DNA from 2 places in the Erwinia sp. V71 genome. Region 1 is predicted to be linked to the other one. Evidence: predicted binding sites of a transcription regulator. Region 1 holds the regulator's gene; the other holds the start of a gene.
What was found. The regulator PurR, encoded in region 1, represses purine synthesis genes. The targets are predictions, from matches to a motif close to CANGCAAACGTTTGCNTG.
Positions count from the first base shown of each region.

Region 2: pyrC (dihydroorotase) is a predicted target of PurR. The motif match lies at 4,161-4,178, and genes of this name have one in related genera.

Region 1 covers NZ_CBFFRK010000033.1:12,652-19,892, reverse strand. The annotation lists gene ACSZO1_RS09695 (Grx4 family monothiol glutaredoxin) at 1-102, opposite strand, end outside; gene ACSZO1_RS09690 (C40 family peptidase) at 517-1,338, shown strand; gene ACSZO1_RS09685 (YnhF family membrane protein) at 1,414-1,503, opposite strand; gene purR (HTH-type transcriptional repressor PurR) at 1,794-2,819, shown strand; gene punR (DNA-binding transcriptional activator PunR) at 2,816-3,760, opposite strand; gene punC (purine nucleoside transporter PunC) at 3,877-5,067, shown strand; gene cfa (cyclopropane fatty acyl phospholipid synthase) at 5,397-6,545, shown strand; gene ACSZO1_RS09660 (riboflavin synthase subunit alpha) at 6,582-7,232, opposite strand.
Region 2 covers NZ_CBFFRK010000018.1:20,416-27,656, forward strand. The annotation lists gene ACSZO1_RS06485 (cytochrome b) at 1-102, opposite strand, end outside; gene ACSZO1_RS06490 (hypothetical protein) at 446-595, shown strand; gene solA (N-methyl-L-tryptophan oxidase) at 600-1,715, opposite strand; gene bssS (biofilm formation regulator BssS) at 1,818-2,072, opposite strand; gene ACSZO1_RS06505 (hypothetical protein) at 2,298-2,573, opposite strand; gene dinI (DNA damage-inducible protein I) at 2,730-2,975, opposite strand; gene pyrC (dihydroorotase) at 3,047-4,093, opposite strand; gene ACSZO1_RS06520 (lipoprotein) at 4,363-4,926, opposite strand; gene grxB (glutaredoxin 2) at 5,066-5,713, opposite strand; gene mdtH (multidrug efflux MFS transporter MdtH) at 5,817-7,022, opposite strand.

The DNA of each region.
Region 1 (7,241 bases):
CTGGGCAGAGAAGCCGCAGCTTGGCAGCTTAGGGGAACCTTTCATGTACAGCAGGATTGGGTTTTCTGCGATCTGGCGCTGAATTTTTTCAACAGTACTCATATTGGCCTTCCTTAATTCGTTACTTCGTGTCAGCTATTGTAGCGGTACTGTGTCACCTGTGAAAACGACATTTTGCACCACGATAGCGCTGAAAGGCCCATTATGCCAAATCCCGGGAATAAAATAACAATTACTTCGCATTTCCGGCGATTAAAACCATTAATACCTTGCAATAATATTGGTGAGATAAGCAGCTGTTTTGGCTCATTTATGACACTGATAACATTAATAAACTGATTAATCCAAAAAGCGCTTACCTTTTGCGAAAAAGTTAGATTAGAATTGCCAGACCCTGCCGCCATGCGCGACAGACAGAATCACGGCCCCATGACTGACACCGGCTTAACAGTGTGTTGTCGTGGGATATGAGTGTGGTCCTCTCAGAGGCGAATGAGAGCTTAATCTTAAATAACCATGCGTTTATTCATCACACTATTTATGCTGGCCTTTGCCCAGCTGTTCTTTAATCTGGCGCACGCATCGCCACATACCCCTATGAATGCCAGCCAGCAAAAGGCTGAGAAGAAAAGCGCCAGCGCGGATGAGCGCCGCAAGAAACGCCCGGTCAAAACCAGCGAAAAGAAAACCAGCAACAAAACCAGCAAACCCGAAAAGAAAACCCGCCAGACTCCCGCGCAGACCACGCAAACGAAGAAGAAAACCAGCGTTGCCGCCCTCTCCCTCAGCAAAGCCAAAAACAGTGGTGAAGAGAAAAAACTGCTGGTTAAACGTTATGCGCCGCAGCGTAAACGCAAAGGCGCAGAAGAGAATGATGCCGCCAGTGTGGACAATGGCCCGTTAAAAATGAGCAAAGCGCACCGCGAGCGCTACCAGAAAGCCCGTGAAACCGCGATGAACAAACTGATGGGCCAGCTCGGCAAGCCCTATTTATGGGGCGGTAACTCACCGCGTTCCGGCTTCGACTGCAGCGGGCTGGTGTGGTATGCCTACAAAGATCTGGTAAAAATTAAGATCCCCCGCACGGCTAATGAAATGTACCACCTGCGTGATGCCGCGCAGATCAAGCGTGAATCACTGGAGAAAGGCGATCTGGTGTTCTTCCGCATCAACAATCGTGGTGCAGCGGATCATGTTGGCGTGTACCTCGGTAACGGCAAATTTATCCAGTCACCGCGCACCGGCAAAGATATTCAGATCAGCGCCCTGAGCGAAGAGTACTGGCAGCGCCACTATGTCGGCGCGCGCCGTGTGATGACGCCGAAAACCATCCGCTAACCTTGTTGCGCAAACAAAAAAACGCCTGATGCATGCATCGGGCGTTTTATTTTTAACGACTAAATTGCTGTAAAATCAGTTCAATACCGCTACAAAACTGAACGCAATAATCATCAGCAGCACGCCAACAGTGGTCATCAGCGATAACTTCAGATCAGTATCCATCTACGACTCCTTAAAAGACCCTACAAATAATACCTGTAACTATTTTCCCACAGTAGCGGGTAAAAATCTCGTGTTCTGCTCACAGCCTTGATAGAATTCCTTTTTTTCGTTGCGCAACAACTGCAACAGCGTGTGCCTGTGCCTTGCCGTGTTTCCTGACGTCAGTCTCCTTCCCGACGTCATTCAGCTGCAACATACTGACTGCTCGCCACCCTAATACGAGCATAAAACGCAAACGTTTAACTTGATTTCAATCAAAGGGTTAACATAAACCCGGGAGTACCAGTTTCATGGCAACAATTAAAGATGTGGCGAAACGCGCCGGTGTCTCCACCACCACGGTTTCTCATGTCATCAATAAAACCCGCTTTGTCGCGGAAGAGACGCGCGAAGCGGTGTGGGCCGCCATTAAAGAGCTGCACTATTCGCCAAGCGCGGTGGCGCGCAGTCTGAAGGTCAACCACACCAAATCGATTGGTTTGCTGGCGACCTCCAGTGAAGCGCCCTATTTTGCGGAAATTATTGAAGCCGTGGAAAACCGCTGCTTCGCCAAAGGCTATACGCTGATCCTCGGCAACGCGCATAACGATCTGCAGAAGCAGCGTGCCTATCTGTCGATGATGGCGCAAAAACGCGTCGATGGTCTGCTGGTGATGTGCTCGGAATACCCGGACGATCTGCTGCAGATGCTGGAAGAGAACCGTAACATTCCGATGGTGGTGATGGACTGGGGCGAGTCGCGCGGCGATTTTACCGATACGGTACTGGATAATGCCTTCGAAGGCGGTTATATGGCAGGCCGTTATCTGATTGATCGTGGCCATCGCGATATCGGCGCCATTCCCGGCCAGCAGGAGCGCAATACCGGGGGTGGCCGCCACGCCGGTTTCCTGAAAGCACTGAGTGAAGCCAATATTCCGCTGCGCGAAGAGTGGATTGTGCAGGGCGACTTTGAACCGGAATCCGGCTATCGCGCGATGCAGCAAATTCTGGCGCAGAAACAGCGCCCTACCGCGGTATTCTGCGGTGGCGATATTATGGCCATGGGCGCGATTTGTGCGGCTGATGAGCTAGGACTGCGCGTGCCGCAGGATATTTCGGTGATCGGTTATGATAATGTGCGCAACGCGCGCTACTTCACTCCGGCGCTGACCACCATCCACCAGCCGAAAGAGCGCCTGGGACAAACTGCGTTTGATATGTTGCTGGATCGTATCACCAGCAAACGCGAAGAATCGCAGACCATCGAGGTACATCCGTCGCTGATTGAGCGCCGTTCAGTTGCCGATGGTCCGTTCGTCGATTATCGCCGTTAATCTCCTGTACCGGCCACTATGCTGGCCGGTGACAGCTCTTCACGCAGCCACTCTTCATTCATCGTTTCCGCACTGCCAAGATACTCCAGCAGCCAGCTCAGCGCCGGTGAGGCACTTTGTTCCGCCCAGGTGACACAGCAGTGGCTGTCGGGGAATGCCGTCGTCAGCGTCAGCTCCGCCAGTTTGCCCTGTGCAATGAGCGGCGCAGCGAGATGCCCGGGCACCATACCGACACAAAGTCCTGCCTGCAGGCACTCCATCGCGCTGCGCCAGTGCGGTGCCACCAGCCGCCGCTGGTTATCCAGCGTCCAAGTATTGCGCCGTGGCAGATTACGTGAGGTATCTTCCAGCGCCAGTGCCGGCCACTGGCGAATGGTGTCATCATCAATCACACCGGACAGCTGTGCCAGCGGGTGCTGCGCCTGAACCACACAACGCCAGTTCAGCGCCCCCATATCGCGAAAACCAAAGCGTCCCCCGACCGGGCTCGCCTGGGTAGCGCCAATCGCCATATCCACACGACCATCATCCAGTGCATCCCAGACACCATTAAATACCTCGCAGGAGATATGCAGTTCCATATCGGGGAAATGGCGATAGAAATCCAGCACCAGCTGATTGGTACGCTGCGGTTTGACGATGGCGTCAACTGCAATACTTAACTGACCACGCCAGCCATTTGCCACCTGCTGACACTGGCGACGGGTGGCGAGCATTTTTTTGATAACAATGCGCCCCTGTTCAATAAACACCTTACCCGCTTCCGTCAGGACCACATCACGGTGACGACGTTCAAATAAGGGCACTGCCAGCCACTGCTCCAGCTGACGCACGGTATAACTGACCGCAGACGGCACACGATGCAATTCGCTGGCCGCCGCACTAAAACTGCCGGTACGCGCGACAGCATCAACCACTTCAAGAGAATGTTCTGACCACATGTTCTGCTCACAAATTTTTTGCACGCAACGGGCAAATATTAGCGTTTCACAACGCGGGATGCACCCGCTTACACTCTGCGCGTGATATTTACCTGCAAAAGAAGAGTTGTTCCCCGATGAAATCAAAAGGATTTATGATCTACCTGGCCTTGCTCAGCATGCTGGGTTTTCTCGCCACTGATATGTACCTGCCCGCCTTTGGCGCGATGCAACAGGATCTCGCGACGCAACCCGGCGCGATCAGCGCCAGTCTGAGTCTGTTTCTGGCCGGTTTTGCCTGTGCACAACTGATTTGGGGGCCGCTGTCAGATCGTATTGGCCGTAAGCCGGTGCTGATCATCGGCCTGGCGCTGTTCGCTCTCGGCTGTGCCGGGATGATGGCGGTTCATGACGCCACGCTGCTGCTGGTACTGCGTTTTGTGCAGGCCGTTGGCGTTTGTGCGGCGGCCGTCAGCTGGCAGGCGCTGGTGGTGGATCGCTACAGTGGTGCGCAGGCAAACCGCGTGTTCGCCACGATTATGCCACTGGTGGCGCTCTCGCCAGCGCTGGCGCCGTTGCTGGGCGCATGGTTACTGGAGCATTTTCACTGGCGGTCGATCTTTATTGCGCTGTTGTTGATCGCACTGGCACTGCTGATCCCGACGCTGCGTTTGCCTGCTGCTGGCCATAAAACCGCAACGGCGGAATCAGTGAGTTTTCTGCAGTTACTGAAATCACGCAGTTACAGCGGCAATGTACTGATCTATGCCGCCTGCTCCGCCAGCTTTTTCGCCTGGCTGACCGGTTCGCCGTTTATTCTCGCCGACCTGGGGCTGTCGCCCGCAGATATTGGTCTCAGCTATCTGCCACAGACCATCGCCTTTTTAATCGGCGGTTTTGGCTGCCGTACTCTGCTGCAGCGTGTTGACGGTAAACAGCTGTTACCGTGGCTGCTGCTGGGTTATGCCATCAGCGTTGCCGCGCTGTTTGCCGTGGCGCTCTCAACGCAGGCGACACTGACGGCATTGCTGATCCCATTCTGTGGCATGGCGATGGCCAATGGTGCAATCTACCCGATTGTCGTGGCTAATGCGCTGCTACCCTTCCCTCATGCCACCGGCAAAGCGGCTGCGCTGCAGAATATGCTGCAGCTGGGGCTGTGCTTTGTCGCCAGTATGGCTGTTTCTGCCTTGATTACTCAGCCACTGCTGAGTACCACGGCGATTATGCTGAGCACCATCGTACTTGCCGCGGGCGGTTATGCACTACAATTAGCCGATAGCGCGCAGGAAGAAGAAAGTCACACCCCTGCCACCTCACAGCCATAGAAATGACTTAATTAGCAAGCTAACAATAATATATTGAATATTGCCTTACGTGAGCATATACTCGTTTAAGGCAATAAATCATAACAAATAATTAACATCATTATGTCAGACCAGACAGGGTTGTCGTGGTGTTTCCTGGCAAGGCATTGACTACACACCCCTGCAAATAATACTCCGGCTACTTTGCCGGGTGTTTTTCATTCAATTTCAATCCTCTGTGTTACGTCGGATATCAGGCGCACGGTTCAGTCCGTGAGTTCTCTCACCATCCTGCAGAAATTGGCTATGCTGATTCTCAGGTTCAGATCACAACGAGTGATGGAGAAGCTATGAGTTCATCGTGTATAGAAGAAGTGAACCTGAAAGAAAACCACTGGTTTCGCATCGTCCAGGAGCTGTTACAGACAGCCGATATCGAAGTGAACGGTACGCGCCCCTGGGATATTCAGGTTAATAATCCCGAACTTTTCCGGCGAATAGTCGAACAGGGTTCACTGGGGCTGGGCGAAAGTTATATGGACGGCTGGTGGGAATGTGAACGGCTCGATATGTTTTTTCATCGGGTGCTGAAACATAAACTCGACCAGCAACTCCCCCACCATTTCAGCGATACCCTGCGTGTCGTCGCCGCGCGGCTGACCAATCTGCAGTCCAGACGACGCGCGTGGATCGTTGGCAAAGAGCATTATGATCTGGGCAATGATCTGTTCTCGTTAATGCTCGATTCCCATATGCAATACTCCTGCGGCTACTGGAAAGAAGCCTCCACGCTGGAAGAGGCGCAAAATGCCAAGCTGCAGATGATTTGCGAGAAACTGCAGCTGCAGCCCGGGATGTCATTGCTGGATATCGGCTGTGGCTGGGGCGGACTGGCGGAGTATGCCGCACGTCATTACGGCGTCAGCGTGTATGGTGTGACCATTTCAGCTGAGCAGCAGAAGCTGGCACAGCAGCGCTGCGAAGGTCTGGATGTCAATATTGTGCTGCAGGATTATCGCGATCTGGAGCAGAAATTTGACCGCATCGTTTCTGTCGGCATGTTTGAACATGTCGGGCCAAAAAATTACGCCACCTATTTTGCGGTCGCCAATCGCAACCTGAAAGCGGATGGCTTGTTCCTGTTGCATACCATCGGCGCGCTGAAAACCAATATGGATGTGGACCCATGGATCAACCGCTATATTTTCCCGAATGGCTGTCTGCCTTCCGCCCGCCATATCACTGATGCCAGTGAGCCCTATTTTGTGATGGAAGACTGGCATAACTTTGGCGCGGATTACGATACCACCCTGATGGCCTGGCATCAGCGTTTCCTCGCCAGCTGGCCGCAACTGACGCAGAACTATGGTGAGCGCTTTAAACGGATGTTTAGCTACTATCTGAATGCCTGCGCCGGTGCGTTTCGTGCGCGTGATATTCAGTTATGGCAGGTGATGTTTAGTCACGGAGTGGAAGGTGGATTGCGGGTTCCGCATTAGCAGCATGGGCGGCAGTGATGCCGCCCTTTGCGTGGTTTATTCCGCCTGCTCTTCTGCCGCGGCCGCCAGCAGTGCGGCTTCACGCTGCGCCAGTACGCGTTCCACGGTTTGCACGATAGCCTGAGTCTGCGGATCAATCTCGATATTCACTTTATGACCCAGCTTTTTACTGCCCAGCGTGGTGCGCTCCAGGGTTTCCGGGATCAGGTGCACACAGAATTTGCTTTTGGTGACATCCCCCACCGTCAGGCTGATACCATCAATACCGATATAACCTTTATGCAGAATAAATTTCATCTGCTCAGTATCCAGCGGTTTAAACCAGATTTCGCGGTTGTTTTCTGAATTAATGATTTTGCAGATCTCGGCCGTGGTCATAATGTGACCCGACATTAAATGTCCGCCGATCTCATCACTGAATTTCGCCGCCCGTTCAACGTTGATTTTGTTGCCAGTCTGCAGTTCACCCAGGTTAGTAATGCGCAGTGTCTCTTTAATCAGATCAAAACTGACAAGATCGCCATCGACCGCGGTAACCGTCAGGCAGCAGCCGTTATGCGCCACCGATGCACCCAGCTCCAGCCCAGGCAGCAGCGCAGCGGGCAGTTTCACCACGTGGGTGCGGAAATTGGTTTTTTCTTCAATCGACACCACTTCAGCGGTGCCCTGCACAATACCGGTAAACATATTTCAGGC
Region 2 (7,241 bases), on a different contig from region 1:
CCACAGGCCGAGGGCGAACATGCCATAAACGGCTAACGCCACCAACCAGTGCAGGATGATCGAGACAGAGCCAAAGCGGGTTGATGTATTTCTTAATGGCATAAAAAGAGTCCGCAAAATCGTTAATGGTAATGAGACTGTACAACTGGACACAAAAATGCAACCAGTAGTTTACCCGAAGAATAAATTAATCAATCTTGATGATTTTATTTGAATGACATTTTCATGAAAAATTCAGTTTTATCGTAGGACTGCGATTTTTTTCACATTTTGTTCCGATACTATCAATGATAGTTCGATAAAATCGAAGTGGGTGGTTTTTATCTAATTCTAAAAAACTGAATGTTTGTTCAATTAATTGTCAGTGCATTGTCATTTTATGTAAGCGTGAGACGCTAGTTTATCTGCGGTAGGGTCTGCGTTGGTGGCGCAACAGCAGAACTGCATGGACAAAAAGCAACTCATTATCAATCATGATAAAAATAACTATGGAAATCGTAACGATGATAATTTTCGCGCGGGCGATAACGTGTGGCGGGAATATTTATTGGCGAAGGAACAGGCGACGGGGATATACCGCCGCCTTACAGGATAGCGTGTTATTTAAACCGCGCCAGAGAGAAAGGCGTTAAGTCAAATTCGCTGTGCTGTCCTGCGGCGAATTTCGCCGCAATTTCACCCAGCACGCTGGCGAATTTAAATCCATGCCCACTTAGCCCGCTAATGATCAGGCGCTGTGGATGGCCGGGTTGTGTATCAATAATAAAGTCTTCATCCGGCGAATTATCATAGGTGCAGGCTGCACCATGTAAACAAACACCGACGCCAGGCAGGAAGTGGCGGATAAAATTAAACACTTCACTGCCATCTTCGGCAAAGGCACCAAAGGGTTTGCGCTGGTCGGGGCGATCAATCGGTTGCCCGCCCTGGTGTTTGCCCACTTTCAGCGCGTTATTGTCCGCCGGGAAACCGTAATACTGCAGGCCATCGGTCATTTCGACGCTAAAGGCCGGGAACTGGTTATTTTCACTGTAGCGGCCATCGGCCTGATGCCAGGAGAAGACTTTGCACACGGGGGTGACAGGCAGTTCCGGGCAGAGAGACTTCACCCAGGTGCCGGCACTGATCAACAGACGACGGGCGCGGAAACGGCCATCAGCCGTGTGAACAATTTCCAGTTCACCTTCTTTTTCAATACGATGCACGGCGCAATTAAACAGCTGCGCACAACCCGCTTTTTCCGCCAGGCTAATCCAGCTGCGGATGGCGACTTCACATTTCAGGTAACCGGAATTCGGCTCAAAGACACCGATATAGCCATCGGGAACCTCAAATTGCGGCCAGCGTTTACGCACTTCATCCGCCTGCAGTACCTGGACATTGAGCGCAAATTCCGCCGCGCTGTCGATGACATTATTAATAAATGTAGAGGCGATGGGGGCCAGGTTGAGCACGCCGCTGCGCTGCATAATGCGTTCGCCACTCAGCTGCTCCAGCTGATCCCACAGCTGCTGCGCGCGCAGCACCAGCGGCACGTAACGCGCACCTTCGCCGTAAGCATGGCGGATTAAGCGGGTTTCGCCATGATGGCTGCCTTCCTGGTGCGGCGGATGCGCGCCATCAATCATTAATACTTTCAGACCTGCCTGGGTAGCATAAAAACCTGCGGCGGCGCCTACCGAACCACTACCCACCACGATGAGATCGTAAACCATCCGTGCTCCTCACTGCTGTAATCGGTTTCAGTCAGAATAGCAAAAAGTCGCAGACAATAAAAAGGCACCCATGATGGGTGCCTCTGTTCACATAGCATTGCATTAATGCTTCTTGTAATCACGTTCCTGGTAATCTGCAGCTTCGATTTTCGCGATGCCCGCTTCTAAAATGGAAATAAACTGTCTGGCGACATCCGTGGTAAGCCAGTAAGTCTGCCCCACGTCTGCATCTTCCACAGCCTGCTCTCCCGAAGAAAGCGAATGCAAACGAATCATCATCGCATCATAGCTGTCTACTGTGCTGATATCCCACCCAACCAGGGGATGTGTTTGGATAACATCTTTGTTTCTGTCCATTATAACCCCCTTATTACTCGTGAGAACGAAGTGATTTATCGAGGTTCAATGCGGCTTTTTTTCATAGAGCGAGTTAATTATAACAGCTTATTTAGCATTGGCAGGATGAAAAATGCGCAACCAGTAAAATGAATCGCTGGTTAAATTATATTCGGCAGAATACTTATTCACTTTAGGGGGCAGGAAAAATAAAAACTCCCGCAGCAGATGACGGGAGTTTTTTGCTCAGCTGGTGGCGTCCGGCTGCGCTTTAATCAGTCCGGTACGCTTTTCCAGCTCAGTCGCGAGGCGGGAAAAATGCTGTTGCATATGTTCATGATGATTCTGGTTTTGCGCTTCCAGGCGCAAATTGTGAATCAACAACTGGTTCGATTTTTCATCCAGGCAAAATGAGAGAGAGGTAAACGCATTCTCCAGCACCGCAAGACGATGCTGCTGATCGCGGATCAGCTCCAGTAACTCACCAAAAGTCATTGCCTCTTCAGGTTTCTCTGTTGTCATGGGGTGCACCTCCTGTAAAGCATGACGAGCGCCAGAATATGTCATCATCCGATCACAGTCTATACCAGAGATACAGCCGTGAAAGGGCGTAAGGCACAAAAGCGTACAATAAAAAAAGCCGGGTGGCGACACCCGGCAAGCAACACCAGCACAGTGTTAATCCGTGATAAACCAGTCGTCAGCGTTTTCCCAGGTTTCCTGCAGAATATCGCTGATCAGGTCTTTATGTTCTTTTCCGGCGCCCAGCACGCTGAGATTATTGGCGCTGGCATAACGTACCGATACGCTGTTTTCCATTTCAGGAAACTGTTTATCGATACGTTTGGTCAGTTCCTGCGCCAGCGCGTCGATCGCGCCAGCGGGCAGGGGAGTGGTTTTTGCTACAGTGACTTCTACACGCATGAGAGCCTCCGATGAATATACTGTTTATTTATACAGTTAATTATTCAGGGAGGCAAGCGGGAAATAATAAATCAGTCTTCCACAGCCCAGTTCAGCGTTTCACCAGCGAGGAATGGCACCAGGGTGTCGTCGCCCGCCGGGATGCTTTCGGTGACGGTGTACGGTTTACGCACCAGGGTAATCGTGCCTTCGTTCAGAGGCAGACCGTAGAAGTTCGGACCATTTTCGGAGCAGAACGCTTCGAAGTGCTGCAGTGCATTCATCTCTTCGAATACCGTCGCGTAGGCTGGCAGCGAGGTTGGTGCGTTAAACACGCCCGCGCAACCGAAGCTGTTTTCCTTGCGATGGCGTGCGTGTGGCGCGGTGTCGGTGCCAAGGAAGAAACGCGGGTTGCCGCTGGCAATCACTTTGCGCAGTGCGTCCTGGTGCACGTTACGTTTCAGGATTGGCAGGCAATACAGGTGCGGGCGCACGCCGCCGACCAGCATATGGTTGCGGTTAAACATCAGATGCTGTGGTGTGATGGTGGCACCGAGGAAGTGGTTACCTGCCGTGACGTAATCAGCCGCTTCTTTGGTGGTGATATGTTCAAACACCACTTTCAGTTCCGGGAGCTGTTTACGCAGCGGGTCCATTACGTTTTCAATAAAGCGCGCTTCGCGGTCGAAGATATCGATATGACTGTCGGTCACTTCACCGTGGATCAGCAGCGGCATACCGATTTTTTGCATGCGCTCCAGCACTGATGCGATGGCGGCAATATTGGTCACGCCGTGGCTGGAGTTAGTCGTGGCATGAGCCGGATAAAGTTTGGCAGCGGTAAAGACACCTTCGCTGAAGCCTTTCTCAATCTCATTCGGGTCGAGAGAATCGGTGAGGTAGCAGGTCATCAGTGGGGTGAAATGATGGCCTTCCGGGATGGCTGCGAGGATGCGATCGCGATAGGCAATGGCGCTGGCGACGCTGGTCACCGGTGGCACCAGGTTTGGCATCACAATCGCGCGACCGCACACCGCACTGGTATAAGGCAACACGGCTTTCATCATCTCATCATCACGCAGATGGATGTGCCAGTCGTCAGGGCGGCGGATAATTAATTTCTCGGGTTGTGCAGTCATCAGTTGTGCTCCGGCATAGAAGGGAATTCATATGGCGCATTTCAGCCGGGATATAAGCATAAGGATAAAGGCAACCGATTGCACATGCTTTATAGTGTCTGGCAGAAAAAACTGGGGTTTTGCTGGGGAACATCTGGTTTGGAAGGTATCCTCAGACGGCTACTTCCCCCGCAAGCGGGCGAAGGCCGGGATGGGGGCGCTGCCGACCCGGTGCCATTTGCTCCCTCTCCCCCATGCGATGGGGGAGGGGATCACGGCAGTGAAACCTGTTAATCCGTAAATGGAATCACCAGCTCACCCGGTTTCACTTCCAGCCCTTTAGCAAATTTCTTCGCCAGCGACTCCGCCTCACTGCGATCTGCGCTCAGCACATAGGCAGGCTGTTGTTCGAAGTAGCTTTTTAGCGACTGTTCCAGGTAAGGCGTCAGCGCTTTCAGCACCGACTGCATTTTCTCCGGCTGCACCTGCACATCAACAATCTGCAGATCTTTCAGGAAAATGGCTCCCTGCTGCTGGTCAAACACTGGCTGTGTTTTCAGCGTCAGGTTCATTTCTGCCTGCTGCGGACCAAACAGCGAGCTGATATCGACTTTCGCCGTGCCGGTCAGGGTGACTTTGTTGGGTTCCTCGCGGCCAATCTTGCTGCTGAGGTTGCTCAGCACAATATGCGCGTTCGCCAGTCCGGAAACGCCAATATCTTTTTCGTAGTTGTTGTGTTTCTGCAGCGCCTGGTTCACTTCCTGTTCGCTGATGCTGTACTGTGTCAGTTTGCTGCAACCGGCAAGCAGGCCGATAAAAGTCAGGGCCATCAGCCCGAAAAATGCCTTTTTCATTAACTGTCCTCTGGTGTGAACGTTCACGGCTGCCAGCTTGCCCTGGCGGGCAGCATTAGTCACCAGGATATCACTGAATCCCGTCAACCATAAGGCGACAAAAGATGTCCGGCAGCGCCCGCCGGACAGGGAAGGGGAATTACAGTGCGACGGAGGAGAGCAGATTAATCTGCGTCTGCTTCGCCATATTATCGCGGTAATCAGCAACGCGTGTTGGATACTCGATACCCGCGACCAGTGACAGCGAACGCAGCAGCGGGAACAGATGGATATCATCCTCCGACAGCTCGCCATTCACCGCGTTAGCTTTCACAATTAATTTATCCAGCTGGCGCAGGTCGTCGCTGATTTTTTTAATCAGTCCGACAGAGTGCTGCTTCAGTTCCGTGAAACTGCCCGCGCTGGCCTCTTTTTTGTTTTTAAAGTAGTTGCGTGCTTCCGGCGTGGCGAATTCGGCAAACGGCGCGGCCGCGATGCGTGGGTAAAGCAGCTTGTTAATGTATTCGCTCCCGTGGCGCAGCCAGGTGCTGATTGCCGGATTGGTTTTACCGGTCAGCAGCGGTGCGCCATCGAGTTTGTCGATGAAATGGACGATGTCCATGCTTTCCGGCATCGCGCTGCCATCGTCTTTCTGCAGGATTGGCGCCATCTTCTGGCCAATCAGGCGTTTTGGGGTCTGCTCATCGTCATTGAGCAGGACCACCAGTTCAACCGGTAAATTTTTTAAACCGAAAATCATGCGTGCTTTGACGCAGTATGGGCAGTGGTCGTAGATATACAGTTTCATCTGAGCCTCTCCTTATCAGTGTTGCTCACGCTATTGGCGCGAGCAATCATTTGATCATACTGGAGAAGTATGGGCCAGATTGAGGGCGACGGCAAACCCGTGCTTAGCCGCCGCTGAGCATCGCGGGCGCCACCGGGCGCGGGGTGAACTGCCACCATAGTGCAGCAAGCGTAATGAATCCGATGCCACCCAGCAGCAGCCATGGCAGTGTCGGCATGGCTAAATCCTGGCCAATATCGAACATCCATCCGCCGCCGCTGTATCCCAGTGCCCCGCCGAGCGCCAGGCCGAGGCGACTGAAACCGAGATAACTGCCGCGCGCCCGGGCGCTGGCCAGCGAGGCGCTGAGTGTTTCCCGCGCCGGTTCGGCGATAATTGAGCCGATGTAGAAGGTGCAGATCAGCATAAACACCTGCTGCAGACTGCTGACCATGCCCATTGGCAGCAGACTCAGCGTCATCAGCAGCAGTCCAGCCATTAGCCGCTGCTCCAGCCGGAAACGTTTTTCACTCCAGCGCGCCAGCGGGTAGAGCAGCGTCAGTGACAGCGCCGCTTCAATGGCGTACATCCATTTCACCGCGCCAGGTGTGCCGGCAATCTTGTTGACGACGATAGGCAACATCAGCATCACCTGTACTGCCAGCGCGTAATAACCGGTCAGCGTCAGCACATAGGCGCAGAAACGACGATCTTTCAGCACCCGCGCCATGCCTTCCCGCATTGGTGTATGAATGGTCGAGATGCGCCAGGCCGGCAGCAGCAGGGCGTTGAACAGTGCCGCCAGTACAAAGACGCCAGCGCCCACCCAGCACACCAGGCGGAAGTCATAAGCCAGCAGCCAGCTGCCGATCAATGCACCAATAACGGCGCCTGCGCTGTCCTGCATCATCAGCAACGAGAAGAAACGTCCACGCTGCTGTGGACGCACCAGTTTTACCACCAGTGCGGTGCGTGGCGGGTCGAACAGCGTACCGCCAAGTGCAGAGAGCACGCAGGAGAGGATCAATACCCAGGGATCGTGTGCCAGCGCCATGGCGGCGAAGCCAGCGGCACGCAGCAGCATGCCAATAATAATCATCGGCTTGGCACCAAAGCGGTCGGTAATCGCCCCGCCAAAAATACCCAGTCCTTGTTGCACCAGCTGACGCAAACCAAGCGCGATGCCCACCAGCAGTGCGGCCCAGCCCAGCTGTTCAACAAAGTGAATCGATATCAGCGGGAAAACGACAAAAAAACCCAACACCACCAGCATGTTGTCTAATAATAGAAAGTACTGACCGAGGCGACGCGCCCGTGTAACCCGAGACATGCTTGTTCCTGAGCAATAAGAGAGAGGAAACCTTCCAGTTGGTCTATTTTCCTCCTAAGTTACTGGTTTTCACAGCATTAACGACATGATATTTTTTAATCGTAGTGGTGCAAATCGTGCGGTTACGCTGGTTTCGCGTCACGTGCATAACGGCGTATTTTACCCGTGCGGGTGAGGGCGGTTATAGTGGAGACAGGCTGAGCCAAAATGCCCGCAGCT